DNA from 4 places in the Streptomyces cynarae genome. Region 1 is predicted to be linked to each of the others. Evidence: riboswitches for the same ligand, from Rfam matches in the RefSeq annotation. Region 1 holds a riboswitch; each other region holds the start of a gene.
What was found. A riboswitch is a leader RNA that binds a small molecule or an ion and turns the genes downstream of it on or off. The one in region 1 is predicted to bind cyclic di-AMP.

Region 1 (7,177 bases):
GACTCCGCTTCCGCGGCGGGCAGTTCCTCCATGGGCTCTGCTGCTCCCCTTCGTCCGTGCGCCGTACGGGGTCACTTCCCCGCGTCGGCCGCCTTCACCAGTGCGTCCTTGGTGACCGCGCCCGCGTATACCTTGCCGTCGTCCGTGATCAGGGCGTTGACCAGGCGGGTGGAGAAGACCGTGCCCGAGCCGAACTTGCCGGTGACGTGTTCGCCGAGCGAGTTCAGGAAGCCGGAGGCCGCGCCGTCACCGGACGGCGATCCGGACGGCACCCCGCCCTTGCTGCCGGTGTCGAACACGTAGATGGCGTTCCAGCCCTCGCCGAGGGTCTTCGACGCGCTGCCGCCCCAGGGCGTTCCGCCGGTGCCCTCACGCTGCGCCTCGTGCCCGGGCTTCTCGGGCTTCTCGGCCTTCCCGGCCTCCCCGGTCTTCCGGTCGTCGCCCTGGGTGACCTTCGTGCCCTTCGGCGGCGTGAAGTCGAACGTCGACGCGGCCGGCTTGGCGAACGAGACCTGGGTGAAGCCCACGTCCAGCACCGCCGCGCCGCCCTTCGCCGGGGTCAGCGTGAACTTCAGCGGCAGCCCGGTCTTCGCGTCCACCGCGATGCTGATCGCGCCGACCGTCGTACCCGACTGCTTCGGCCGGATGACCAGCTTGTAGGCGTCCCGGCCCGCGACCTGGGCCGTGCCGTCGACCGTCACGGAGGTGGTCTTGTCGGCCGCCTTCAGTGCCTGGTCGGCGAAGTCCCTGGGTGTGGCGGGCACGTCCTTCGGCGCCGCTTCGCCGCTCTTGTGCTCGCCCGCGCCGGTCGCGTGGTACGCCTGGTTGGACGCGCTGTCGTACGCCCACACCTGGTCGCCGTTGCGGATGACGCTGTACTCGGCGGCCTTCTCGATGAGTGACAGCTTCTGCTTGTCCTGGCCGTCGGCGGCGACCCGCACGGTGTGGGTGCCGGAGGCCAGCTCCAGCAGCTTGGAGCTCGGGTCGGCGGCCGAGTCGCCCTTGTCCTGCCCGCCCTTGGAGAGCGCCCCCGAGGCCAGGCTGTCCTCGAGGCCGCCCAGGTCGGGCAGGCCCAGGTCCGTGCTGATCGTCACCGTGCCGGACATCTGCTGGACGTCCGACTTGGCGATCTTCTCGATGAGCTGCTGCGCGCTGATCTTCGGCAGGTCGGGGTCCCCGGAACCGGCGAACGCCGGGACGAGCCCGATGGTCGCCGCCGCCACGCCCACGACCGTGACCGGGACGACGTACCGCGCGGCCCTGCGCCGCCCGTCGCGTACGTCCTCGACCTCCCCGGCGGGTGTGCTGTCGTCGGATTCGTACGGTGCCATGTGTGCCTTACCTCCGTCGTCGGCGGCGGCTGCTGTCTGTGCACTCTCCCCCGAGCTCTCGACTTCGCTCGAACAGGGAGGTGCCCCCACCCCCTACGCCGCCATTTTCACCCGGACTCCTGTGAGGTGGTCCTCTCCATATGACCAAATCACCGGGAGGGAAGCGTCAGACCGCGGGGCCAACTCCGCGTACGCCTGGGGTATGACATGACGGGCGCGGCACGGCGTCCCACCCGTAGGGGTCGTGCGGACGCGCCGGAAGACGTGTGACCTGGCACACGTCAGGCGGGGGTGCCCGGGGCGCCTGGCGGGTCACCCCGCCCGGTGCACCACCGCGTCGCACATTTCCGTCAGGGCCGCCTTCGCGCCGCAGTCCGGCAGCGGCGCCAGGGCCGAGCGGGCGTCCTGCGCATAGCGGACGGCGTCGCGCCGGGCCTGCTCGAGGGCCGGGTGGACCCGGAGGCGGGCGAGGGCGTCGGCATGGCGGGCGTCGTCCGTGAGGTCGGAGTCCAGCAGCTCGCACAGGGCGACGTCCTCCGGCAGCCCGTGCCGCTGGGCACGCTCGCGCAGGCGCAGGACCGGGAGGGTCGCGATGCCCTCGCGCAGGTCCGTCCCCGGCGTCTTGCCGGACTCGTGGGAGTCGGAGGCGATGTCCAGGACGTCGTCGGCCAGCTGGAACGCCACGCCGAGACGCTCGCCGTACTGCGTCAGCACGTCGACGACCGTCTCGTCGGCGCCCGACATCATCGCGCCGAAGCGGCACGCCACCGCCACCAGGGAGCCCGTCTTGCCGGAGAGGACGTCGAGGTAGTGCTCCACCGGGTCACGGCCGTCCCGCGGGCCCGCCGTCTCCAGGATCTGGCCGGTGACGAGCCGCTCGAACGCCTCCGCCTGGATACGGACCGCCTCCGGGCCGAGGTCGGCCAGGATGTGGGACGCGCGGGCGAACAGGAAGTCTCCGGTGAGTACCGCCACCGAGTTGCCCCAGCGGCTGTTCGCGCTGGCCACCCCGCGCCGCACATCGGCCTCGTCCATCACGTCGTCGTGGTACAGCGTGGCGAGGTGGGTGAGCTCCACGACCACGGCCGAGGGGACGACCCCCGGCGCGTACGGGTCACCGAACTGTGCCGCGAGCATCACGAGCAGCGGCCGGAACCGCTTCCCGCCCGCGCGCACGAGATGCTGCGCGGCCTCGGTGATGAAGGGCACCTCGCTCTTCGTGGCGTCGAGCAGCCCTTCCTCGACAGCGGCCAATCCGGCCTGGACATCGGCTTCCAGAGCCTGGTCCCGCACGCTCAGCCCGAACGGCCCGACGACGGTCACGTGAGGTCTCCTGTCTGCTGACGTCTGCTGACGATCACACGGTCGGTATCGAGGTCGGTCACTTGATCGATGACGTCGCCTGGACGACTCGGCTCACCGAGTTTGTCGATCTGTCGCCGCCATCACTCAAGTCAGCGTATCCGGTCGGGTTTCGATCACCACGAGTGCCCGCTCTTCCAGGCCGGGCCGTATCGGATCACGAGAGGCATGTTCTTGATCAGGTGATACGAGCGGGTTTGGAGCGACATAGCGGAAAGCCGCCCCTCCCGGTGGCCGGCGACGCGCACCGGCCCCCGGAAACACCCCTCGCATCCCGCCTCCGGAGCAGCCCGGCACCCCCAAGGCCTCCCGCGGGGCCACGCGGCCCCCGGCCGCCCCGCTCGGCACCATCACCCGGCCGGGCGCACCCCCGGCCTCAACGGGGACGCGCGGAACCTCCAGGCACGCGCGCGTACAGATCCATGGGGCGGGACGAGATGGCATGACGCGTGACGCCGGTCACGCCTTCCGATCCGGGGGTGCGATCCCCGTAGACCCGAGCAATGTCCGAATTGCCATATTTCGCCCTCATGAAAACCGTCACCTGAAGGCATCTGCCGAACCTTTTGTCCGAATTGCCGCCCCAGGGCCTCGAATTAGGCATGCCGATCGAGGAGGGCGCGAGTGAATTAGCTCACGCCACCGACAGGTGGTGCGGAGCATGCGGAATCCCAACTTCCCATTTGCTTATGCCAAGTTGAACTGTGTTCAACAATATGGATCACATCCCTTATTCCCGCATTTCATGGTCATTTACCTCTGAGTGTGACTTCGAGGCTTGTTCCCGACATGTGCTCTCGCATACCTTCCCAATCGATCCGAGCGGAACGCCGAATCCTGCCGCCGCCCGCGATCCATTGACCACCACGGCAGGAGCGGGGGACCCAGGTAAGTCGCCGGACCGGACACAGCGCCGGAACGGCTTGGGGTGAAGCCGATTCCTCGACACCGAGGACACGGCCGGGCACCTCCCAGCCCGAACCCGACAGCTCACCTCGCAGGCGCCGGAGAGGACTACGACATGCCCGCTTTCGCCCTGCCCGCACGCCGTCGGGACCGCCGCTCCAAGGCCGCGCGCCTCACCCGTGCCCTCGCTGTCGCGGGGACGGGTGCCGCCGTTCTGGCCCTTCCGGTCCTGGGAGCGACCAGCGCTTCCGCCGCGACCCCCACCTCCGCGACGACCACGACCGCCGCCGCCAAGACCGTGACGACGCGCGCCGGAAACCTCGACAGCTGGATCCGTCAGTCGCTGGTCGTCATGCGGCAGCACAGGATCCCCGGCTCCTACTACGGCATCTACCGCAACGTGATGCGTGAGTCGTCGGGCAACCCGTCCGCCATCAACCTCTGGGACTCCAACGCCCGGATGGGCATCCCGTCCAAGGGCCTCCTCCAGGTCATCGACCCGACCTTCCGCGCGTACCACGTGCCGGGCACGTCCTGGAACATCTACGACCCGGTGGCGAACATCACGGCCGCGTGCAACTACGCCGCCCACCGGTACGGCTCCATCGACAACGTCCACAGCGCCTACTGACGCTGTGCGCCGCGCGTACCGGGCTGAGGCGGAGGCCGAGGCCGAGGTCTAGCGGCCCCTGAAGAGTCGTTCGAGGACGACGGCGATGCCGTCGTCCTCGTTCGATTTCGTGATCTCGTCGGCGACCGCCTTGAGTTCGGGGTGCGCGTTCGCCATGGCGACGCCGTGCGCGGCCCAGTCGAACATCGGGATGTCGTTCGGCATGTCGCCGAACGCGATGGTCTGGGACGGCCCCAGGCCCAGAAACTCGGCGGCGAGCGCGAGCCCCGTCGCCTTGGTGATGCCGCACGGCTGGAGTTCGACCGTGCCGGGCCCGGACATGGTGACCGTCGCCAGTGAACCGACCGCGCTGCGCGCCGCCGTCGCCAACTCGTCGTCGGTCAGGCTGTGATGGCGCAGCAGCACCTTGCTGATGGGCGCGCACCACAGGTCGTCGCGCCGTTGCACCCGCACCGCGGGCAGCGTGGGGTGCGGCATCCGGTAGCCGGGTTCGATGAGAGTGAGCCCGTCCACGCCGTCCTGGTCGACGGCCGCGTACACCTGCCCCACCTCGGCCTCGATCTTGCCGAGCGCGGTCTCGGCCAACTCCCGGTCCAAGGTGACGGAGAACAGCAGCCGGTCCGCGCCGACGTCGTACACCTGCGCGCCCTGTCCGCACACCGCGAGCCCCCTGCCGCCGAGGTCGTCGAGCAGCGGCCGCACCCTGGGCGCCGGACGCCCCGTCACCACGAGGTGCTGCGCGCCGGCCGCGGCGGCCCGCGCCAGCGCGTCCCTCGACCGGTCGGAGAGCGTGTCGTCACCGCGCAGCAGCGTCCCGTCCAGGTCAGTGGCGATGAGTGAATATGCGAGGGGTGCGGCCATGATCAGAGAATACGGATGGAACACCCCCACGACTCACCGCGAACCAGCCGACGTACGGCCACCCCGCCGTGAACCGGCCGACCTCCGCTCCCCGCTGCCGAGAACCGCTCGGCATCCGTCTCGACAACCGTGGCCCTTCCGAGGGGAAGGGCCACGCGGTGGTCCGGTGGTCGGCCGGGGTCAGCCGTGGGCCGTCGCCAGATGCTTCGCCAGGCGCGCCGACGCGAACTCCGTGCCGCAGACGAACCTCATCACCGGTCCGTAGGAGGCCGCCGCCGGCAGGCCCGTGAAGTACAGGCCCGGGACCGAGGACACATGGCCCGCGCCGAGCTTCGGGGCGCCCCGGCTCACCGCCAGGCGTGTGCGCAGCTCATGGCCCAGGAAGTCCATCGCGGAGATGTCCACGCGGTAGCCGGTCGCGGCGATGACGTGGTCCGCGGTCATCTCCTCCGTGCGGCCCGTGTGGGTCCGGACCGTCAGGGTCGGGCTGCCGTCCGCCACGGACGCGCTGAGGATGCCGACGACCTCGCGCACCTGGACGTTCTCCTGGAAGCGGTCGCGCAGCCACCACGCGCCGAGCGGGCCGAGGACGCGGCGCACCAGGTAGTGGCGGGTCCGGGCGGGCAGGAAGCGGTACGGGTGGGGGTAGTAGCTCAGCGCCCACAGGGACCAGGCACGGCCGAAGGGCGACTCGGGGCGCAGCTTCGGCTGGTCCCACGGAGGCGCGCCGAAGGCGACCCTGCCCTGCCCGCGCGCCACCACGCGCACCCGTGCGCCCGCCTCGGCCGCCAGCGCCGCCGTCTCCAGCGCTGACTGGCCGGCGCCGACGACCAGCAGCTCCTTGCCGGCGAACCTGCCGAGGTCATGGTGCTGGGAGCTGTGCGAGACCGGACCGGTGGGCGTGGGGCCGTCGGCTGCCGCGGCGGCCAGCTCCGGCGGGAGGTGGGCGAGGCCCGACAGGCCGGTCGCCACCACGACCGCCCGAGCGGTGAACAACTCGCCCGAGTCCAGCTTGAGATCGAAGCCACCGTCCTTGCGGCGGTCCACGGAGACCACCCGGACCCGCTCCAGCTCCGGCACCAGCTTCTGCTGGAACCACTCCCCGTACGCGATGAACGTCTCGACCGGGATGATGTCCTCGTCCGTCACCAGCCGGGGGATGCCCGCCGCGTCGCAGTAGTCGGCCAGGGTGTGGCCGCGCTGGGGCGCGTCGATGTTCGAGGCGACCGGGGTGGACTTCAGGAGCATGCCCGCGGGCATGTTGTCGCGCCAGCTGACCATGGGCTCGCCGAAGACGCGGACCGGGATACCGCGCCCGCGCAGATGGGCGGCGGTGGACAGGCCGAACGGCCCGGCACCGATGACTGCTACCGGTTGAATCACGAAGTCCCTCCCCAGGACGCGACGTGCCTACTTCGTGGTGGAGCGCGTACGCCCGTGGCGTACCGGTCGTACGCCTACGACGTACGGGTCGTGCCGCCGCGGCGGTTGGTCCGCCACAGCTGATACAGGTGCTTCGCGCCCGGCCGCACGAAGCGCGCGAGCATCGTGACGAACGGCAGCGGGTCGTCCCCCGCGAACCAGGCCAGTTCCGTGCCGCTCGCACGGGCCGGTGCGTGCGGTGTCGTGTAGCCGCTGCGGCGGTAGGCCAGCAGGGCGGGCAGGTCGATGTTCTCCACGATGTACCGATGGCCGGCGCGCTGTTCCCCCTCCGGTACGGCGCGGCCGGTCAGGTCCAGGTGCATGGCGCGGACGACGTCCACACCCGACTCGTTCTCGAAGAGCCGGAACTGGGCGCCCATGCGGGGGTTGAAGTCGAGCAGTTTGTACCGTCCGTCGCGCCGGTCGAAGCGCAGGTCGAGGTCGACGATGCCGGTGAAGCCGATCTGTTTGATGAAACGTGCGGCGAGATCGGCGAGTTCCGGGTTCTCCACGACGTACGCGTTCGCCGTCATGCCCGCGTGGGGCGGCCAGGAGCGCACCTTGACGCCGGTGAACAGGGCGAGCGGGGTGGAGTCCTGGTCGAAGTAGGCGTGCACGATCCAGTCCTCGGCCTGCTCCCGGGGCAGGTACTCCTGGAGGATCA
Region 2 (7,177 bases), 1.4 Mb from region 1:
CCCTCCCTGAGGGTGATGACCTCCAACTCCTCCTTGTTCGCCGGGTAGTCGGGGACCACGCGCTTGACCACGCCCTGTTCCGTGCCGAGCGCGAGGCCCTGGGAGGACTCGTCCAGCGTCGTCAGGCACACCACCGTCTCGTCCTCCGTCAGGGAGACGAACTCCGAGACCGGCGCGCCCCCGGACAGGCTCGCCCGCGTCGCCGTCTCCGGCAGCTGCGGAAGGTCGATCACGTTCACCCGCAGCAGTCGCCCGGCGGACGTCACCACGCCCACCTCACCGCGCGCCGTCGCCGGGACGACGGAGACGATCACGTCGTGCTTGGCGCGCCTGCCGTCGGTGTCCTCCTCGAAGGGGTCGTTGTTGGCCGTGCGCGCCAGCAGGCCCGTCGACGACAGCATCACCCGGCAGGGGGCGTCCTCGACCTGCAGCGGAACCGTCGGGGCGGGGACACCGGAGGACTCCAGCAGCACCGTGCGCCGGTCGGTGCCGAACTTCTTGGCCACCGCGGCCAGTTCGTTGGAGACCAGCTTGCGCAGCTCCGCGTCCGACTCCAGGATCCGGGTCAGCTCCTCGATCTCGGTGTTGAGCCGGTCCTTCTCCGCCTCCAGCTCGATGCGGTCGTACTTCGTCAGACGGCGCAGCGGCGTGTCGAGGATGTACTGCGTCTGGATCTCGCTCAGCGAGAAGCGCTCCATCAGGCGCTCCTTGGCCTGCGCGGAGTTGTCGCTGGAGCGGATCAGACGGATGACCTCGTCGATGTCCACCAGCGCCGTCAGCAGACCCTCGACCAGGTGGAGGCGGTCGCGCTTCTTGCCGCGGCGGAACTCCGAGCGGCGGCGGACCACGTCGAAGCGGTGGTCCAGGTAGACCTCGAGGAGCTCCTTGAGGCCCAGCGTCAGCGGCTGGCCGTCGACCAGGGCCACGTTGTTGATGCCGAAGGACTCCTCCATGGGCGTCAGCTTGTAGAGCTGCTCCAGGACCGCCTCCGGCACGAAGCCGTTCTTGATCTCGATGACCAGGCGCAGGCCGTGCTCCCGGTCGGTGAGGTCCTTGACGTCGGCGATGCCCTGGAGCTTCTTCGAGCCCACCAGGTCCTTGATCTTGGCGATCACCTTCTCGGGGCCGACCGTGAAGGGAAGCTCGGTGACGACGAGGCCCTTGCGGCGCGCCGTCACGTCCTCCACGGAGACCGTGGCCCGCATCCTGAAGGTGCCGCGGCCCGTCTCGTACGCGTCGCGGATCCCGGGCAGCCCCACGATCCGGCCGCCGGTGGGCAGGTCCGGGCCCGGGACGTGCTTCATCAGAGCGTCCAGGTCCGCGTTCGGATACCGGATCAGATGGCGGGCGGCCGCGATCACCTCGCGCAGGTTGTGCGGCGGCATGTTCGTCGCCATGCCGACCGCGATGCCCGACGCGCCGTTCACCAGCAGGTTCGGGAAGGCGGCGGGCAGGGCCACCGGCTCCTGCTCCTGGCCGTCGTAGTTGGGCGCGAAGTCGACCGTGTCCTCGTCGATCGACTCGGTCATCAGACCCGACGCCTCGGCCATCCGGCACTCGGTGTACCGCATGGCGGCCGGCGGGTCGTCGTTGCCCAGCGAGCCGAAGTTGCCGTGGCCGTCGACCAGCGGCACGCGCATCGAGAAGGGCTGGGCCATGCGCACCAGGGCGTCGTAGATCGACGCGTCGCCGTGCGGATGCAACTTACCCATGACCTCGCCGACGACGCGGGCGCACTTCACATAGCCGCGGTCGGGGCGCAGGCCCATCTCGTTCATCTGGTAGACGATCCGCCGGTGCACCGGCTTGAGGCCGTCGCGGGCGTCCGGCAGGGCCCTTGAGTAGATGACCGAGTACGCGTACTCGAGGAAGGAGCCCTGCATCTCGTCCACGACGTCGATGTCGAGGATCTTCTCCTCGTACGAGTCGTCGGGTGGCGGGGTCTTCGTGCTGCGGCGGGCCATCGCTGCCGGCTCCTTCACCGTCTGTGCTGGGCATGGAAACGAATCTGACGCCGACCATTGTGGACCGCCGCACCGACAACGGGGACCGGGGCCCGTCCGTGGGGTCTTGAAACCGGCCCGTAGGCGATCTCGAGCGTCCCGGCCCCCCGACGCGTCAACGACGAGCCTCCCCCACCCCCCGTAATCATGGTCTCGCTCTCGGCGTACGCCGCCCGGGAACTTCGCCACCGGTCGGCACGCTTGCATACAGTGACAGGACCGGCAGGAAACCGCGGTTTCCGCGACAGCTTCCGCGATCGAAGGGACGTACATGCCCATGGGTCACACGGCCACAGCCGAGGCAGGCTCCGGGGGCCTGACAGCGACCGAGCACCGCTTGGCCAACGGCCTGCGCGTGGTGCTCTCCGAGGACCATCTGACCCCGGTCGCGGCGGTGTGCCTCTGGTACGACGTCGGCTCCCGCCACGAGGTTCAGGGGCGCACGGGTCTCGCCCACCTCTTCGAACACCTGATGTTCCAGGGCTCCGCCCAGGTCAAGGGCAACGGCCACTTCGAGCTGGTGCAGGGAGCGGGCGGCTCGCTCAACGGCACCACCAGCTTCGAGCGCACCAACTACTTCGAGACCATGCCCGCCCACCAGCTGGAGCTCGCCCTCTGGCTGGAGGCCGACCGCATGGGCTCCCTGCTCGCCGCGCTCGACGACGAGTCCATGGAGAACCAGCGGGACGTCGTGAAGAACGAGCGCCGCCAGCGCTACGACAACGTCCCCTACGGCACCGCCTTCGAGAGGCTGACCGCGCTCGCCTACCCGGAGGGCCACCCCTACCACCACACGCCGATCGGGTCGATGGCCGATCTGGACGCGGCGACCCTGGAGGACGCACGCGCGTTCTTCCGCACCTACTACGCACCGAACAACGCGGTGCTGTCCGTCGTCGGCGACATCGACCCCCAGCAGACCCTCGCCTGGATCGAGAAGTACTTCGGGTCCATCCCGTCCCACGACGGCAAGCCGCAGCCGCGCGACGGCTCGCTGCCCGAGGTCATCGGCGAGCAACTGCGCGAGGTCGTCGAGGAGGAGGTTCCGGCGCGCGCCCTGATGGCCGCCTACCGGCTGCCGCACGACGGCACACGCGCGTGCGACGCGGCCGACGTGGCGCTCACGATCCTCGGCGGCGGCGAGTCCTCCCGCCTGTACAACCGGCTCGTGCGGCGTGACCGCACCGCCGTCGCCGCCGGCTTCGGCCTGCTGCGGCTCGCCGGGGCGCCCTCGCTGGGGTGGCTGGACGTGAAGACCTCCGGCGACGTCGAGGTGCCCGTCATCGAGGCCGCCATCGACGAGGAACTCGCCCGGTTCGCCGAGCGGGGCCCGACGGCCGAGGAAATGGAGCGCGCCCAGGCGCAGTTGGAGCGCGAGTGGCTGGACCGGCTCGGCACGGTCGCGGGCCGCGCGGACGAACTGTGTCGGTACGCCGTGCTGTTCGGTGACCCCCAGCTCGCCCTGACCGCCGTGAAGCGCGTGCTCGAGGTCACCGCCGAGGAGGTGCAGGAGATCGCCAAGGCCCGCCTGCGCCCCGACAACCGCGCGGTGCTCGTGTACGAACCGGTCGCGGAAGAGGCCGGGGCCCCGGAAGCAGCCGAGACCACCGACGAGACCGAGGAGTCGGCGAAGTGACCGAGCTCGCGACCATGGAGTTCCACCCGCAGCCCCAGCCCGGCGAGGCCCGGCCCTGGGCGTTCCCGGCGCCCGAGCGCGGCACGCTGGACAACGGCCTGACCGTGCTGCGCTGCCACCGGCCCGGTCAGCAGGTCGTCGCCGTCGAGGTGCTCCTCGACGCGCCCCTGGACGCCGAGCCGGCCGGCCTCGACGGCGTCGCCACGATCATGGCGCGCGCCTTCTCCGAGGGCACCGACAAGCACTCCGCCGAGGAGTTCGCCGCCGAGCTCGAGCGCTGCGGCGCCACCCTCGACTCGCACGCCGACCACCCCGGCGTCCGCCTCTCCCTGGAGGTGCCGGTCTCCCGCCTCCCCAAGGCGCTCGGACTGCTCGCCGACGCCCTGAGGTCGCCGGCGTTCGCGGACAGCGAGGTGGAGCGCCTGGTGCGCAACCGCCTCGACGAGATCCCGCACGAGATGGCCAACCCGGCCCGCCGCGCCGCCAAGGAACTCTCCAAGGAGTTGTTCCCGGTGTCCTCGCGCATGTCGCGCCCGCGCCAGGGCACCGAGGAGACGGTCGCGAACATCGACGCCGCGGCCGTCCGCGCCTTCTACGAGCGGTTTGTGCGCCCCGCGACGTCCACCGCGGTCGTGGTCGGCGACCTCACCGGGATCGATCTGGACGAGCTCCTCGGTGACACCCTCGGCGCCTGGACGGGGGAGCCGTCCAAGCCGCGTCCGGTGCCCCCGGTGACCGCCGACGACACCGGCCGCGTGATCATCGTGGACCGGCCCGGCGCCGTCCAGACCCAGCTGCTCATCGGCCGTGTCGGGCCCGACCGTCACGACCGCGTGTGGCCCGCGCAGGTGCTCGGCACGTACTGCCTCGGGGGCACCCTCACCTCCCGCCTGGACCGCGTCCTGCGCGAGGAGAAGGGCTACACCTACGGGGTGCGGGCCTTCGGGCAGGTGCTGCGCTCCGCGCCCGACGGCACGGGCGCCGCGATGCTCGCCATCAGCGGCTCCGTCGACACGCCGAACACCGGCCCGGCGCTCGACGACCTGTGGAAGGTGCTGCGCACCCTCGCCGCCGAGGGCCTGACGGACGCCGAGCGCGACGTCGCCGTACAGAACCTGGTGGGGGTGGCACCGCTGAAGTTCGAGACGGCGGCGGCCGTCGCGAGCACGCTCGCCGACCAGGTCGAGCAGCACCTGCCGGACGACTACCAGTCGACGCTGTATCAGCAGCTGGCCGCTACGGGCACGGTGGAGGCCACCGCGGCCGTGGTGAACGCCTTCCCGGTGGACCGTCTGGTCACCGTGCTGGTGGGCGACGCCGCGCAGATCAAGGAACCCGTCGAGGCGCTCGGTATCGGCGAAGTGAGCGTCGTCGCCGCCGAGTAGAGCGAACCGTACGCGCGCGTGCGCCGCGCCCGTCCCGGGGCCCTGGTGACTTTCCGTGTCACCAGGGCCCCGCCCATTGGCGGGTTTGTCCGTATTGCCACAGAGGTTGCCTCTCTGCCCTGTGGGATGCGCTACAAACCCCGTCCTCCGTTTGCTGATTGAAAGACGGTCCCCTTAGCGTCATTCGGGCTGTCCGTCAGGCAGTGCGCCGCACCCGCGGCACCGGACAGTCATCGCCGAGTCCCCGTACGGCGCGAGCCAGGGGAGCCGGGGACCCAAAACCGCAGTCCCTGGGGTGAATCGGGCGCGAGCCCGTAGGAGACCTTCCTGCTCCGAACCCGTCAGCTAACCCGGTAGGCGAGAGGGAAGGAAAGGACCAGCCACTTCATGGCGTTCACCTGCGCCACCGGGAAGCACCGTCGCCCGAGCCGTGTGAAGCGTACGACTGCGAACGCCGTCGGCGTGGCAGCGCTCACCACCAGCGGTGTCATCGGCACCCTGGCCGCCCCGGCCCTCGCCGCCGGCGCCCCCGTCGAGCAGACCGGGCTGCTCCAGACCGTCACCCTCGGCGACTCGGTCGCCGAGAAGATCGACGCACAGGCCGCCGCCCAGAAGCAGGCCGCCGAACAGAAGCAGGCCGAGGAGGCCGCGCGCAGGAAGGCCGCCGAGAAGGCGCGCCAGGAGCGCGAGGCCAAGGAGCGGGCCGCACGCGAGGCCGAGCGCCGGCGTCTCAACGCGTTCGTGCCGCCGATCTCCAACTCCTACGTGTCCACCGGTTACAAGACCGGCGGCTCCCTGTGGTCCTCCGGCTCCCACACCGGCATCGACTTCCACGCCGCCACGGGCACGCCCGTGCACGCCGTCGGCGCCGGCACCGTCGTCCAGACCGGCTGGGGCGGCGCGTACGGCAACCAGATCGTCATCAGGATGAACGACGGCACCTACACCCAGTACGGCCACCTGTCGTCCATCGGGGTCTCCGTGGGCCAGAGGGTCGTCCCCGGCCAGCAGATAGCCCTCGCCGGGTCCACCGGCAACACCACCGGGCCGCACCTGCACTTCGAGGCCCGTACCACTCCCGAGTACGGCTCGGACATCGACCCCGTGGCCTACCTGCGCTCGCACGGCGTGAACGTCTGACGGCCCGCGCCCGCGACGGGCGCGCCCGCACCCGACGGCCCCGGCTGATCAGCCGGGGCCGTCGTCGGCTTTCGAACGGCTGTGTGTCCAAAAAAAATCCCTGGATTCCGACCCGCCGTCGGAATTTCCCGCCCACTGCAATAGAGTCGGTTGAACACGCGTCAATCGCGTACGTTTCGCGGGGATTAAGGCGGAGGTCGGTCATGCGTATTCCGGCGCACGCGGTCTGCACGGCGATCCGTGATGACATCGTCGCGGGTGTCTACGAGCGCGGCGGCCGGCTCACCGAGGAACTCCTCGCGCGCCGCTACGGCGTCTCCCGCGTCCCCGTGCGCGAGGCGCTGCGCACCCTGGAGGCCGAGGGCTTCGTGGTCACCCGCCGGCACGCGGGCGCGTGTGTGGCGGAACCCACCGAGCAGGAGGCCGCCGACCTGCTGGAGATGCGGATGCTGCTGGAGCCGCTCGGGGCCGCGCGAGCCGCGCAGCGGCGTACCGAGGCCCACCTCAAGGTGCTGCGCGGCCTGGTCAGACTGGGCCAGGAGCGGGCCAGGAGGGGCCACAGCGAGGATCTGCGCTCCCTGGGCGGCTGGTTCCACGAGACGCTGGCGCAGGCCTGTGGGAGCCCCGCGCTGACCTCGACGCTCGCCCAGCTGCGGCACAAGATCACATGGATGTACGCGGTCGACGCACCGGTCGACCCAGTGGAGTCCTGGGCCGAGCACGGCGGCATCGTGGACGCCGTCGCGCGCGGGGACGGCGAGCGGGCGCGGGCGATCACGGCGCTGCACACGGAACGCTCCACGGCCGCCCACCGGCTCCGCTTTCCCGGCGGGACGGACCGCGCGGACCGTGTGAGGACCTCGCAACACCCCGTAAACATGTCGGCACTCCGGCATTAACACAGGCGCCGTATACAAAGAGGGATATTCGGCTGAGGCCCTGTTTTCGGCTGCCTGTTTTTCGCGTGCGTCCATAAATTTGACGTGCGCTGTTCCGGTATGTCGTGTGCGCTT
Region 3 (7,177 bases), 180 kb from region 1:
GGCCGACGTAGATCCCCACATGGCTGATCCCGGAGTAGAAGAACACCAGGTCACCGGGGAGGAGTTCGGAGCGCGGGACGCGCCGGCCCGCGCCGATCTGGGAGTAGGTCGTCCGGGGCAGCGAGATGCCCGCCGAGCGGTACGCGGCCTGGACCAGTCCCGAGCAGTCGAAGGCGTTCGGTCCGGTCGCGCCCCAGACGTAGGGGCTGCCGAGCTTGCCGTACGCGTACGCCACCGCGGCCGCCGCCCGGGCGTCCGGCGCCTCGGCCGTCGCTGTCGCGGCGGCACGGCGCCCAGCAGATCGCGCCCCACGGACCGCGACGTCCGTCCCGCGCCCCCGTCCGCCGAGGCCCCTGCCCGCTGTCCCTGCGTGAGCTGGGACAGCAGCTGTCGTGCTTCGCCCAGCTTTTCGGTGATCGTCCGCTTCTGCCGCCGCAGCTCCGCCTGCCGGGACGCCAGTGAGGCCAGTTCGACCCGTGCCGCACCGCGCAGCCGTTCGATCTCCCGCAGTTGGTCGCGTACGCGCGTCACAGCCGCCGCCTGGCGGTTGTCCACGCGCTCGGCGAACGCGGCGTTGTCGAGGTATTGCCCGGGATCCGAGGAGAGCAGCAGCCGCACCGCGGGGTCGAGGCCCCCGTCGCGGTACTGCGCCGCCGCCGAGGAACCCAGGGCGTCCCGGGCGGAGTTCAGCCGGTCCGTGCGGCGGGCCGCCTCGTCCCGCAGGGCGTTCAGCCGTTTCTGCGCCGCCTCCGCCTGTTCCTCGGCGCCGTCGTACTTCTGGGTGGCGGCCTCCGCCTCCTGGTACAGCTTGTCGACCTTGGCCTTGACCTGGGCCGGCGAGAGGGGCGGCTCGGCGTGCCCCGTGCCGTCGAAACCGGTCGCGGTAGCCGCTCCCGCGAGGGCGATCGTGGCGGCGGTGCGGGCCGTGCCGCCCCCGAGCGAACGCTGTCTGGGCTTGCGGTGCGCTGCCACCTGGACGTCACGTCCTTTCGTACGACCGCCGGGGCCGCGGGCGGTGTCACGCGTCCGGCGGCGGTCCGCACAGGGGGAACAGGCCGCCGCCGGACCTTCTCGGCGGTGGTGCCCGACGGCCGCCCCTGGCCCGGGCGGCGATGGGGAGCCGGGCACCTGGGGGAGGACGCTAAACCCGTCCGTGATGCGATGGTGACCGGATGTACGGAAGTGGCCCGACCGGACTGACGGTGACCGTATGTGACCGCGATCCCGATGCCGGGTCGCCGTCTTCACGCTCTGCGATGACCAATGCGGCGCATCCGGCGCACCGGGCGGCCGTCGAGTGCTATAGGGCGCATATATGCGGCCGATCCGGAGGGCCGAGCGAGCGGCGTCACATCCGCCGGGGCGGTGTCAGCGGGCACAGACGCGCTGATTAGGCTCCGGCCCCATGGACGTACTCATCCACCTCTTCGTCGGGCTGCACATCGTCGGCATCGCCGCGCTCCTCGGCGGCTTCCTCACCCAGATGAAGGCGCTGGGCAAGGGCACGGCCCGCTTCGTGCCCGCCATGCTGCACGGCGCGCTGACCATGCTGGTCACGGGGGTGGCGCTGGTCGGCCTCAACCAGGCGGACCACCACTCGGTCAACACGATCAAGATCGGGATCAAGCTGGCCCTGCTGATCGTCATCCTGGGCCTGGTCTATGTGAAGCGGGACGAGGAGACCGTCGAGAAGCCCCTCTTCGGCCTCGTCGGCGCCGCGACCCTGGCGAACATCTTCATCGCCGTGCTCTGGACCTGACGCCGTCCACGGCGGACGCGACCGCTCCGGCGAGGACCAGGAGCCAGGCGGCCACCGCGATCCACAGCAACACCCGGCCGAGGCCGCGCAGCCACGGCACGCCGACGGAGGAGGCGACGGACAGCGCCGCCACCGCCGTCATCCCCATCGGGAACACGGTCGACCAGCGCCGGACGTCGTAGCGGAACCGGGGCCGCAGCACCTCCGCCACCGCCAGGACGACGTAGCAGGCCAGGGCGAGGACGAGGAGGGCGACGGTCACACCGCGCAGGACGCCGCTGTCGTCGTTGTTCCACAAGTAGGGCCCTTTGTGCGCGGCGCTCATGAGCTGCGAACCGGCCAGCGCCGAGAGGGCGAGTGCGCCACCTGAGATCCACTGGTCGCCCGGCCCGGTCACCACCTGCCGAGGGTCGAAGCAGCCCAGCCCGATCAGGTAGAACACCAGCCCGAACCAGAAGAACACCAGCGCCGTGTGGGCGAGCCAGGCCACCCCCTCGGCCGCCGCGAGCACCGCCCCGAGCATCGCGATCCCCTCCGTCGCCACGCACCCGAGGAACACCGCGCCGGGCATCCGGCGCTCCCAGTCCGGCACGGTCAACGGGACCAGGCAGGCCCAGAGCACCACGGCCAGTGCGAGCAGTGCCTCGGCGAGCGGCTGCCCGTTCAGAGCGGACACCCCTGAGCCCAGCACGGTGGTCGCCGGCACCATGGTGAGCGCGGCCGGCGAGCCGGCCCGGGCCCGCCACTGCTCCCGGTCCCACAGCAGTTGCAGGGCGATGTCGGCGGCGAGCCCCAGCCAGGCGGCACCCGCCAGGACCAGGGCGAGGCGGGAGAGGATCTGCTGGCCGGTCAGGTGGAGCCCGACCGACAGGATGCCGGTCGCCATGACGGCGGACCCGGTGGCGGGCGGACGCGGCGCCCACCAGGTGCGCAGCGCGGAGGTGCCTGACATGCGCCCGATGCTAGGGACGCGCACACGGGTTGCGTACGGGGGCACGCGCGCGAGGACGGAAAACAACCCCACGCGCGCGTGCCGGACGGCGGGCGTCCCCACGCGCACCTGCTCGGCGAGCGTGGGTCAGGCCGGGCGCACCACGCTGTGGATGATCGGCGCGCCCCCGTAGTAGATCGACTCCTCGCGGACGTACGCCCCCGGCTTCGGCGCGTGGATCATCATGCCGTTGCCGATGTAGAGGCCGACATGGCTGATGTCGTCGTAGAAGAAGATCAGATCACCGGGCTGCGCGTCGGCGAGCGGGACCGTCGTGCCCACGTTCACCTGGTCGTAGGTGGTGCGCGGCAGTGACACCCCGGCAGCCTTCCAGGCGGCCTGGGTCAGGCCCGAGCAGTCGTACGAGCCGGGCCCGGTGGCGCCCCACACATACGGCTTGCCGATCTGGGCACGGGCGAACGCCAGCGCTTTGGCGGCTTTCGTCGCGTACGAGGGGTCTATGGAGTCCGTGGCCCCCGTGGGGGAGCCCGGCGAGCCGGTCGTCGTGGTGGTGGGGGCCGTGGGGGGCGACTGTTGCTGTGCCGCCTGCTGCCGCGCCAACTCCTGCGCCTGCCGCTGCGCCTCCTCCTGCTTCTTCTTCTCCAGCGCGGCGAGCCGTGCCCTCTCCTGCGCGGTCAGCTCGGACAGCAGGTCCCGCGCGTCGGCGAGCTTCTTCTGCACCTCCGCCTTGGCCGCCCGGAGCCTCAGCCGCGACTCGGTGAGCGACCGCAGGCTCTCGGTGGCCTCCTGCCGCTTCCTCATCGTCGCGGCCTGCTCGGTGACGTACTCGTCGACCGCTTCCTTCTGACGGCTGGTGAGCCGGCTCATCAGCTGGGCCTGGTCGAAGTAGTCCTGCGGCGTGTCGGCCAGCAGGAAGGTGGCCGTGTCGGGGGCCGCCTCCCCGGTGCGGTACTGCGCCGCGGCGAACGAACCCAGCCGGTCCCGCGCCTCGTTGAGCTTCTGGGTGCGTCTTGCGACGTCGTCGAGGAGCGCGGAGACGCGTCCCCGCTGCTGGTCGCTCTTCTCCTTCGCCGCGTCGTACTGCTCGGTGGCGGACTCGGCGCGGCGGTAGAGGTCGTCGACCTTCTTCTCGACCTCCTCGACGCTGGGCCCGCCGTCGGCGGAGGGCGCGGCGTTGGCGGTCTGCGAGAGCAGGGCCACGGAGGTGAGGGCTGCCGTCGCCAGGGCGGGGGTCCGTATGCCGGCGATACGCGTGCCCGCGGGGCGCGCCTTGCGGTGCGGCGCCATGAAAGGCGTCTCCTTCCGTAGTCCGCCTACCGAGTTAGCTGTCGGGTTCGGGCGGGTGGTTCCGGAAGGTGTGCCCTACGGCCGTGCCGCGCAGGGCGGCCGGCCGATTCACCCCAAGGTCGGTTGGGTCCCCGGCTCCGGCTGTCCATCGGGCACCGGACTCGGCGGAGGCCGCACGGCCCGGCGACGTTCGCCGGTGGTGGTCGTACGACCCGCCCGGCACGGTAGCCAACTGGTGTGGCTGCTGTGAAGGTTGATGCGTGATATGCCCGATACGTTTTTGTGACCTTCACGCCGGCAGCGCTTTCCGGGCGCGCAGGGTGAGCGGGTGATTCCTGCCGGTGGCAATGGCCCGGGCGGTCGCTTCCGAGGCGGAGTTTCCGGGGTGGCGGCGGGCTGTCGGTGGGGCGGCCTAGACTCGGAGAGCGATGAGCAGCCTCTTTGACGACAGCTTCCTGGCGGACCTCAAGGCCACTCCGGCCCACGAGGAGGAGCCCCCGCCGCCCGAGGACCAGCACGCTCCGGAGCCTGTTCCGGACGATCTGTTCGGCGGGAAGTTCGACCTGCCACCGGACAGGGACGCGTACTACCGCAACGGCACGCACCGCCCTGCCGTCGACATGGCGGCGCTGCTGGAGGGGCTGAACGAGAACCAGCGCGCGGCCGTCGTGCACGCCGGTTCCCCGCTGCTCATCGTGGCCGGCGCCGGCTCCGGCAAGACGCGTGTGCTCACCCACCGCATCGCGTACCTGCTGGCCGAGCGGGGCGTCCACCCCGGGCAGATCCTCGCGATCACCTTCACCAACAAGGCCGCGGGCGAGATGAAGGAGCGGGTCGAGCAGCTCGTCGGCCCGCGCGCGAACGCGATGTGGGTGATGACCTTCCATAGCGCCTGCGTCCGCATCCTGCGCCGGGAGAGCAAGAGGCTCGGCTTCACGTCCTCCTTCTCCATCTACGACGCCGCCGACAGCAAGCGCCTGATGGCCCTCGTCTGCCGTGACCTGGACCTCGACCCCAAGCGCTTCCCGCCCAAGTCCTTCAGCGCCAAGATCTCCAACCTGAAGAACGAGCTGATCGACGAGGAGGACTTCGCCGCCCAGGCGGCCGACGGTTTCGAGAAGACCCTCGCCCAGGCGTACGCGCTCTACCAGTCCCGGCTGCGCGAGGCGAACGCGCTCGACTTCGACGATCTGATCATGACGACGGTCAATCTGCTGCGCGCCTTCCCGGACGTCGCCGAGCACTACCGCCGCCGTTTCCGCCACGTCCTCGTCGACGAGTACCAGGACACCAACCACGCCCAGTACGCCCTGGTGCGCGAACTCGTGGGCACCCGCGCGCACGACGAGGACGTCCCGCCCAACGAGCACGACGTCCCGCCCGCCGAGCTGTGCGTCGTCGGCGACGCCGACCAGTCGATCTACGCCTTCCGCGGCGCGACCATCCGCAACATCCTCCAGTTCGAGGAGGACTACCCGGACGCCACGACGATCCTGCTGGAGCAGAACTACCGCTCCACGCAGACGATCCTCTCCGCCGCCAACGCGGTCATCGAGCGCAACGAGTCCCGCCGTCCGAAGAACCTGTGGACCAACGCGGGCGCCGGCGCCCGGATCACCGGCTACGTCGCCGACACCGAGCACGACGAGGCGCAGTTCGTCGCCGACGAGATAGACCGCCTCACGGACGCGGGCGAGGCCAAGGCCGGGGACGTCGCCGTCTTCTACCGCACCAACGCACAGTCCCGTGTCTTCGAAGAGGTCTTCATCCGCGTCGGCCTGCCCTACAAGGTCGTCGGCGGCGTCCGCTTCTACGAGCGCAAGGAGGTCCGGGACGTCCTGGCCTACCTGCGGGTGCTGGCGAACCCGGAGGACTCCGTGCCGCTGCGGCGCATCCTGAACGTGCCCAAGCGGGGCATCGGCGAGCGCGCCGAGGCGATGATCGACGCCCTCGCCCAGCGCGAGAAGATCAGCTTCTCGCAGGCCCTTCGCCGCGTCGACGAGGCGTACGGCATGGCGGCCCGCTCCACCAACGCGGTCAAGCGGTTCAACACGCTGATGGAGGAGCTGCGCACGATCGTGGAGTCGGGCGCCGGACCGGCCACGGTCCTCGAGGCCGTCCTCGAACGCACCGGCTACCTCGCCGAGTTGCAGTCCTCGACCGACCCCCAGGACGAGACCCGGATCGAGAACCTTCAGGAACTCGCCGCCGTCGCCCTGGAGTTCGAACAGGAGCGCGGCGAGGGAGCGGAGACCGCAGGGGCTGCCGTCCCGGGCGGCACTCTGGCCGACTTCCTGGAGCAGGTCGCACTCGTCGCCGACTCCGACCAGATTCCCGACGGGGAAGAGGGTGACGGCGTCATCACGCTGATGACCCTGCACACCGCGAAGGGCCTCGAGTTCCCGGTGGTCTTCCTGACCGGCATGGAGGACGGCGTCTTCCCGCACATGCGCGCGCTCGGGCAGACCAAGGAACTGGAGGAGGAGCGGCGCTTGGCGTACGTCGGCATCACGCGTGCGCGGGAGCGGCTCTACCTGACGCGGTCGGCCATGCGCAGCGCCTGGGGCCAGCCGTCGTACAACCCGCCCTCGCGGTTCCTGGAGGAGATCCCGGAGCAGCACGTGGAGTGGAAGCGGAAGGGTGGTTCCTTCGCGGCGCCGTCGTCCGGGCCGCTCTCGGGGGTGGCGGCCTCGCTGTCGTCGTCCCGTTCGCGCTCGTCGGCAGCGGGCGCGTCCGGGTTCGCCACGCGCCGGGGCGGGGCGACGGAGCGGCCGGTGGTCTCGCTGGCGGTGGGCGACCGTGTCACCCATGACCAGTTCGGCCTCGGGACGGTCGTCGCTGTGAAGGGCACGGGGTCGAACGCGGAGGCGACGATCGACTTCGGGGATGAGAAGCCGAAGCGGCTGCTGCTGCGGTACGCGCCGGTGGAGAAGCTGTAGCCCCGCTTCCGGGCCCTCGCTGAACGGCGGGGGCTCGCCGCGGAGCCGGTCGGTCTGGTGAGCCGGTCGACAACCAGTCGTTCGGGGAGCCGGTCGGTCGAGCCGAGTCGGTCAGGTCGGGTCGAGCCCGTGGCTGCGCAGCCACGGCAGCGGGTCTATCGCGGCGCCTCCGCTGGGGCGCACCTCGAAGTGGAGGTGGGGGCCGGTGGAGTTGCCCGAGTTGCCGGAGTACGCGATCGG
Region 4 (7,177 bases), 1.4 Mb from region 1:
AGAACGAGGCCGCCGCGATGGCCTTCATCCTGCTCTTCGCCGGGTTCGAGACCACTGTCAACCTCATCGGGAACGGCACGTTCGCGCTTCTCGGGCACCCCGGGCAGCGGGCCCGTCTGCAGCGGTCGCTCGCCGCCGGGGAACGCGACCTGCTCGAGACGGGCGTCGAGGAGCTGCTGCGCTACGACGGCCCGGTGGAACTGGCCACCTGGCGGTTCGCCACCCGGCCGCTCACCGTCGGCGGGCAGGACATCGCCCCCGGCGACCCCGTCCTGGTGGTCCTGGCCGCCGCGGACCGGGACCCGGCGCGGTTCGCCGACCCGGACGTCCTCGACCTCTCCCGCCGCGACAACCAGCACCTCGGGTACGGGCACGGCATCCACTACTGCCTGGGCGCGCCCCTGGCCCGCCTGGAGGGACAGACGGCGCTCGCCACGCTCCTGACCCGCCTGCCGGACCTGCGGCTCGCGGTCGACCAGTCCGCGTTGCGCTGGCGCGGCGGACTCATCATGCGGGGCCTGCGCACGCTGCCCGTGGCGTTCACCCCGGTACCGGAGAAAGGTCACGAACGTCCCGCCGACAGCCGGACATGACACGGCGAACACGCCGATGGTCACAAGAAGGTGACAGGATCTCACCTCTGTGATCTTCACGTGATCTACGCTGCATTAACTTGTGACAAGCGATCTAGTGCCGATACGTTCACGCAGCAACGCGGCGGTTCGCACGCCACGGCCGTCGCGTCGGTCGATGCTGTCGTGTGAAAGGCAACCGCATGCTCTCCGGGAACGGTCGTCACCGTCGCCCCCGTCAGGCTCCGGCTCTCCTCGTCGCGGCAGGGGTGACCGGATCAGCGATCGCGATCCCGCTGCTCGGCGCCACCGGCGCGAGCGCGGCCACCGGCACCACCTGGGACCAGGTCGCGGAGTGCGTCAGCGGCGGCTCATGGAGCGCGGACACCGGCAACGGCCGCTACGGCGGGTTGCAGTTGACGCAGGACGACTGGGACAAGCACGGCGGTCTCGACTACGCGCCGAGCCCCGACCAGGCGAGCCGTTCGCAGCAGATCGCCGTCGCCGAGAAGGTCCTGGCGGCCCGGGGCGTCGGGGCCTGGGGCACCTGCGGCCTGCTGAACGGCCTGAGCAAGGACTCCGGCTCCGCCGACGTCGACACGGGTCTCGCCGGGGACTCGTCGTCCGGCGGCGGATCGTCCTCCGATTCCGGCCTCGACTCCGGCCTTGATTCCGGTCTCGACTCCGGCCTGTCCGACTCGTCTGGATCATCCGCGTCGGCCACTCCGTCGCCTTCTTCGTCCGCTTCAGTCTCCTCGTCCTCGCCCTCGTCCGGGGCGTCGACCGCCGACACCACCAAGAGCGCACAGCGGTCCGGGGGTGCGCCGACGGCGGCGACGAAGAGCGACGAGTCGGACGAGTCGGCACAGAAGAATGGCTTGCCGGGGGTGAGTTCGACCGAGACCTCGGGTGCCGGTCGCCATCGCGGCGACAACGCCGAAGAGGGTGCCGCGGACGGCCGTGCGTCGGACGGGTCCGGCCGGCACGCCTCACGCGGCACCGCGGACGCGCGCGACGCCGTCGACGGCTCGTACACCGTTCGCCCCGGGGACAATCTGTCGTCCATCGCCGACTCCCTTGACCTCAGCGGCGGATGGGCGGCGCTGTACGAGGTGAACAAGCAGACGGTCGGTGCCGACCCGAACCTCATCCTCCCCGGTCAGAGCCTTGCGCTCGACGCCGGTCCGGTCGGCGGGTCGTCCTGAACTGCCCCTTGTGTGGCGGAAGTTCGCGACCCACTTCGCGGTGAATGTCCTGTTTGGTGAAAGTGAGATATGAGTCTCATAAGCCCTGATCGTCTTTGAAATTCCGGCGATCGACTGCTTACGGTCGTGATCGCTCGCCACAGCGAGCCCCCGCGGTCGCAACGCCGAATCCTGCCAGCGGCCGTACGGGAACAGTCGTCGCGTCAAGCGCCGTAGGCAGGAGCGGGGGACCCAAGGTAGGCGCCGCGTCCGGGAGTTGACCGGAAGCGGCTCGGGGTGAAGCCGTGTCTCGCAAGGGGCACGGCCGGGCAACTCAACCGGCCCGAACCCGACAGCTCACCTCGCAGGCGTCGGTGAGGGGAACGAACCATGCTGTGTTCCGGCAACGGCAAGCACCGCCGCTCGTCCAAGGCCACCCGTGCCATCGCGCTCGCCGGTGTCGCCGGCGCTGCCATCGCCGGCCCGCTCCTCGCGGCCGGGAACGCCTCCGCGGCCACCGCCGCCCAGTGGGACGCCGTCGCCCAGTGCGAGTCCGGCGGCAACTGGCACATCAACACCGGCAACGGCTTCTACGGCGGTCTGCAGTTCACCAACTCCACCTGGGCCGCGTACGGCGGCACCGCCTACGCCTCCCGCGCCGACCTGGCCACCGAGGGCCAGCAGATAGCCGTCGCCGAGAAGGTCCTCGCGGGCCAGGGCAAGGGCGCCTGGCCGGTGTGCGGCAAGGGCCTGACCAGCGCCACGTACAACGGTTCCGCGGCCGGCGGCTCCTCGAGCAGCGCGAAGAGCGCCACCCCGAAGAGCACCACCACCCGCTCGACCGAGCAGCAGGCCGCCAACCGCTCCGCGCAGCGCCCGGCCCCGAAGAAGACCGTCACCACCCCGACCGGCCAGAAGGTCAAGAAGGGTGACGGCGAGTACAAGGTGGTCAAGGGCGACACCCTCAGCTCGATCGCCGCGAGCCACCACGTCCAGGGCGGCTGGAAGAAGCTCTTCGACCTGAACAAGGACATCATTCAGGACGCCGACCTGATCTACCCGGGCCAGCAGCTGCACCTGAAGTGACAGCCACCCGGTAGCCGGGCCACAGGCCCCTCCCGGGCGTGACCCCACCGTGGGGTCACGTGAGGCTCCACCCCCGTCCCCACGGGCTCCCCGCTCCGGTGCGTGTTCCCCCGTACGCGCCGGAGCGGGGCTTTCTGCTGTCCGGCCCCTTTGTCGTCCGGCCGCTTCGCCGCCCGGCCGCGCGGATTTCACCTCACTTTCCCCCCGACCCTTTGTTCCGGACAGGAACAATGTGTACCGTCACCCTGTCCACGGGACGGTCGGTAGGCCGGCCGACAGCCCGGGGCGGTTAGGCTCTAGTCGCAAGGCACAGCCGCAAGGCACACAGCCCCGCACTTCCAGCGTCACATCCAAGAAGGAGATGCTCGTGCCGTCCATCGACGTCGTCGTAGCCCGGGAAATCCTGGACTCCCGAGGCAACCCCACGGTCGAGGTCGAGGTCGGCCTCGACGACGGCAGCACGGGTCGTGCCGCCGTCCCGTCCGGCGCCTCCACCGGCGCCTTCGAGGCCATCGAGCTGCGCGACGGTGACCCGAACCGCTACCAGGGCAAGGGTGTCGAGAAGGCCGTCCTCGCCGTCATCGAGCAGATCGGCCCGGAGCTGGTCGGCTACGACGCCACCGAGCAGCGCCTGATCGACCAGGCGATGATGGACCTGGACGCCACCGACAACAAGGGCTCCCTCGGCGCCAACGCGATCCTCGGCGTCTCCCTCGCCGTCGCCCACGCCGCCTCCGAGGCCAGCGACCTGCCCCTGTTCCGCTACCTGGGCGGCCCGAACGCGCACCTGCTGCCGGTGCCGATGATGAACATCCTGAACGGCGGCTCGCACGCCGACTCCAACGTGGACATCCAGGAGTTCATGATCGCCCCGATCGGCGCGGAGTCCTTCTCCGAGGCGCTGCGCTGGGGCACCGAGGTCTACCACACGCTGAAGAAGGTCCTGAAGAGCAAGGGCCTCGCCACCGGCCTCGGCGACGAGGGCGGCTTCGCCCCGAACCTCGGCTCCAACCGTGAGGCCCTCGACCTGATCCTCGAGGCCATCAAGGAGGCCGGCTACGCCCCCGGCCAGCAGATCGCCCTCGCCCTCGACGTCGCCGCCTCCGAGTTCTACAAGGACGGCAAGTACCTCTTCGAGGGCAAGGAGCGCTCCGCCGCCGAGATGACGGAGTACTACGAGGAGCTCGTCGCGGCCTACCCGCTCGTCTCCATCGAGGACCCGCTGTTCGAGGACGACTGGGCCGGCTGGAAGGTCATCACCGACAAGCTCGGCGACAAGGTCCAGCTGGTCGGCGACGACCTGTTCGTCACCAACCCCGAGCGTCTCGCCCGCGGCATCGAGGAGGGCGCGGCCAACGCCCTGCTGGTCAAGGTCAACCAGATCGGTTCGCTGACCGAGACCCTGGACGCCGTCGAGCTGGCCCAGCGCAACGGCTTCAAGTGCATGATGTCCCACCGCTCCGGCGAGACCGAGGACGTCACCATCGCCGACCTGGCCGTCGCCACCAACTGCGGCCAGATCAAGACCGGTGCCCCGGCCCGCTCCGAGCGCGTCGCCAAGTACAACCAGCTGCTGCGCATCGAGGAGATCCTCGACGACGCCGCGGTGTACGCCGGCCGCTCGGCCTTCCCGCGCTTCAAGGGCTGAGACGAGGCCGGAGCAAGCCGCTGGGACAAGCCCGAGCAAGGCTTGGCCGGTCGTACGTACGTCCCCGTACTCGGTCCCGTACCGTGTGCGGGGACGTACGCGCGTGTGAAGGGGAGGCGGGAGACATGGCCGGGAAGGACCGCGACCGGTTCTCCACCGCGACCAGGCTCAGGCTGCTCGGCGAGCAGACGGCCGCCCGGGTCTACCGCTCCCAGACCCGGCGCCAGGCCCGCCGCTCCCGGCTCACCGGCCGCGCCGCGCTCCTCGCCCTCGTCCTGTGCTCGCTGATCGTGGCGCTGGCCTACCCGATGCGGCAGTACGTCTCCCAGCGCGGCGAGATCGCCGACCTGGAGCGGCAGCAGGAGCAGGCCCGCAAGCGCGTCGAACAGCTGCGTGACCTGAAGGCGCGCTGGCAGGACGACGCCTACGCGAAGCAGCAGATCCGGCAGCGGCTGCACTATGTGATGCCGGGGGAGACCGGCTACATCATGATCGACCCGGACGCGGTCAAGCCGTCGCGCGCGGACCGGACGACGGCCGTACGCCCCTGGTACGCCGGTCTCTGGGACGCGGTGGACAGGGCCGACAAGGCGGACAGGGCCGACGGTCCGACCGGTGAGCGCACCGCGCCCTGACGCGCCCGTCACGCGCCCGGACGCATCCCCCCGCACCCCTACGCACCCATGAGAAAGACAGCCCGAAAGAGAGCCATGGAAACCCCTCCGCCGCCCACCCCGCGCACCGAGCCGACGGACGCGGACGTCGAGGCCGTCAAGCAGCAGCTCGGGCGCCCCCCGCGGGGGCTGCGCGCGATCGCGCACCGGTGCCCCTGCGGGCAGCCGGACGTCGTGGAGACGGCGCCGCGGCTCCCCGACGGCACCCCGTTCCCGACGACGTACTACCTGACGTGCCCGAAGGCCGCCTCCGCGATCGGCACGCTGGAGGCCGACGGCGTCATGAAGGAGATGACCGAGCGCCTGGCCACGGACCCGGAACTGGCCGCCGCCTACCGCGCCGCGCACGAGGACTACATCGCCCGCCGCGACGCCATCGAGGTCCTGGAGGGCTTCCCCAGCGCGGGCGGCATGCCGGACCGGGTGAAGTGCCTGCACGTCCTCGTGGCGCACTCCCTGGCGGCCGGACCGGGCGTCAACCCGCTCGGCGACGAGGCCGTCGCGATGCTGCCGGAGTGGTGGCGCAAGGGGTCGTGCGTGGGGGCCGAGGTTTCCGAGGAGGACACCAAGTGACGCGGGTCGCCGCCATCGACTGCGGTACGAACTCCATCCGGCTCCTGGTCGCGGACGCGACCGTGTCCGACAGCGCCTCTGGCGCGGGCAGGACCGATGAGCTGGTCGACCTGGAGCGGCGGATGACCATCGTCCGGCTGGGGCAGGGCGTGGACCGCACCGGACGCCTGGCGCCCGAGGCGCTGGAGCGCACGTTCGCCGCCTGCCGGGAGTACGCCGAGGTCATCAGGAAGCACGGCGCCGAGCGGATCCGCTTCGTCGCCACGTCCGCCTCCCGGGACGCGGAGAACCGGGACGAGTTCGTCCGCGGCGTGGTGGACATCCTCGGCGTCGAGCCGGAGGTCATCTCGGGCGACCAGGAGGCGGAGTTCTCCTTCACGGGCGCGACCCGGGAGCTGATGGGCCGCACGGATCTGGCCACACCGTTCCTGGTGGTGGACATCGGCGGCGGCTCCACGGAGTTCGTCGTCGGCGACGGCCACGTGCGCGCCGCGCGGTCCGTGGACATCGGCTGTGTCCGTATGACCGAACGCCACCTCGTGCGGGACGGGGCGGTCACCGACCCGCCGACCGAGGAGCAGATCGCGGCCATACGGTCCGACATCGAGGCCGCGCTGGACCTGGCGGAGCAGACGGTGCCGCTGCGGGAGGCGCACACGCTGGTGGGTCTCGCGGGGTCGGTCACCACGGTCTCGGCGATCGCCCAGGACCTCCCGGAGTACGACTCCACGCGGATCCACCACTCCCGGATCTCCCGCGACCGGGTCCGTGAGATCACGAGTGCGCTGCTCCACTCCACCCACGCCGAGCGTGCGGCGATCCCGTCGATGCACCCGGGCCGGGTGGACGTCATCGGCGCGGGCGCGCTCGTACTGCTGGCGATCATGGAACGGATCGACGCGACGGAGGTCGTGGTCAGCGAGCACGACATCCTCGACGGCATCGCCTGGTCGATCGCGTAACCAACGCCGCCCCCCGGCGGTGGGGTGGTCGTTCGACCGGCGCGGTGGCCGATGCCGGAGCCGTGCTTCCGCACCCGGATCTTCCGTACGGTCGTACGGCGCCGGCTCGCCGCCGCGGGGCCCTGTGCCCGCGGGTCGGCCTGGCCGGTGCGGCGCGTCCATGCCTCGCTTCAGCGAGCCGTCCTCAACGAGCCCTCCTCAGCGAGCCGTCCTCAACGAGCCCTCCTCAGCGAGCCGTCCTCAACGAGCCCTCCTCAGCGAGCCGTCCTCAACGAGCCCTCCTCAGCGAGCCGTCCTCAACGAGCCGTCCTCAACGAGCCGCCCCGATTGAGCCGTCCCCAGCGAGTGGCCTCAGCGGCGGCCAGGGGACGACAGCCCCCGGGGACGGGACGGGCGGGGACGAGTAATCCCGGCCTCCAGCCCCCGAGCGGCCCGCACCCACTCCGCGCGCTGCGGCCCCGAGCCCGACTCCTCCTTC

Region 2: it holds a riboswitch for cyclic di-AMP, as region 1 does, so the genes downstream of both, N8I84_RS29720 (M23 family metallopeptidase) here and N8I84_RS23505 (transglycosylase SLT domain-containing protein) in region 1, are expected to answer to the same signal.
Region 3: it holds a riboswitch for cyclic di-AMP, as region 1 does, so the genes downstream of both, N8I84_RS24425 (C40 family peptidase) here and N8I84_RS23505 (transglycosylase SLT domain-containing protein) in region 1, are expected to answer to the same signal.
Region 4: it holds a riboswitch for cyclic di-AMP, as region 1 does, so the genes downstream of both, N8I84_RS17025 (LysM peptidoglycan-binding domain-containing protein) here and N8I84_RS23505 (transglycosylase SLT domain-containing protein) in region 1, are expected to answer to the same signal.

Annotation. Positions count from the first base shown of each region.
Region 1 is NZ_CP106793.1:5,122,208-5,129,384, reverse strand. Features, by position in the region: gene N8I84_RS23520 (ABC transporter ATP-binding protein) at 1-32, opposite strand, end outside; gene N8I84_RS23515 (LolA family protein) at 72-1,331, opposite strand; gene N8I84_RS23510 (polyprenyl synthetase family protein) at 1,644-2,654, opposite strand; cyclic di-AMP (ydaO/yuaA leader) riboswitch at 3,512-3,710, shown strand; gene N8I84_RS23505 (transglycosylase SLT domain-containing protein) at 3,715-4,230, shown strand; gene N8I84_RS23500 (HAD family hydrolase) at 4,279-5,091, opposite strand; gene N8I84_RS23495 (FAD-dependent oxidoreductase) at 5,272-6,474, opposite strand; gene N8I84_RS23490 (carboxylate--amine ligase) at 6,549-7,177, opposite strand, start outside.
Region 2 is NZ_CP106793.1:6,538,304-6,545,480, forward strand. Features, by position in the region: gene N8I84_RS29705 (DNA gyrase/topoisomerase IV subunit A) at 1-1,964, opposite strand, end outside; gene N8I84_RS29710 (M16 family metallopeptidase) at 2,275-3,639, shown strand; gene N8I84_RS29715 (M16 family metallopeptidase) at 3,636-5,024, shown strand; cyclic di-AMP (ydaO/yuaA leader) riboswitch at 5,249-5,399, shown strand; gene N8I84_RS29720 (M23 family metallopeptidase) at 5,412-6,164, shown strand; gene N8I84_RS29725 (GntR family transcriptional regulator) at 6,368-7,063, shown strand.
Region 3 is NZ_CP106793.1:5,306,917-5,314,093, forward strand. Features, by position in the region: partial or broken gene N8I84_RS24410 (NlpC/P60 family protein) at 1-972, opposite strand, end outside; gene N8I84_RS24415 (hypothetical protein) at 1,406-1,759, shown strand; gene N8I84_RS24420 (tellurite resistance/C4-dicarboxylate transporter family protein) at 1,737-2,711, opposite strand; gene N8I84_RS24425 (C40 family peptidase) at 2,838-3,998, opposite strand; cyclic di-AMP (ydaO/yuaA leader) riboswitch at 4,007-4,175, opposite strand; gene pcrA (DNA helicase PcrA) at 4,427-6,937, shown strand; gene N8I84_RS24435 (M23 family metallopeptidase) at 7,049-7,177, opposite strand, start outside.
Region 4 is NZ_CP106793.1:3,692,355-3,699,531, reverse strand. Features, by position in the region: gene N8I84_RS17035 (cytochrome P450 family protein) at 1-593, shown strand, start outside; gene N8I84_RS17030 (LysM peptidoglycan-binding domain-containing protein) at 776-1,777, shown strand; cyclic di-AMP (ydaO/yuaA leader) riboswitch at 1,976-2,142, shown strand; gene N8I84_RS17025 (LysM peptidoglycan-binding domain-containing protein) at 2,147-2,842, shown strand; gene eno (phosphopyruvate hydratase) at 3,204-4,490, shown strand; gene N8I84_RS17015 (FtsB family cell division protein) at 4,616-5,125, shown strand; gene N8I84_RS17010 (DUF501 domain-containing protein) at 5,201-5,737, shown strand; gene N8I84_RS17005 (Ppx/GppA phosphatase family protein) at 5,734-6,699, shown strand.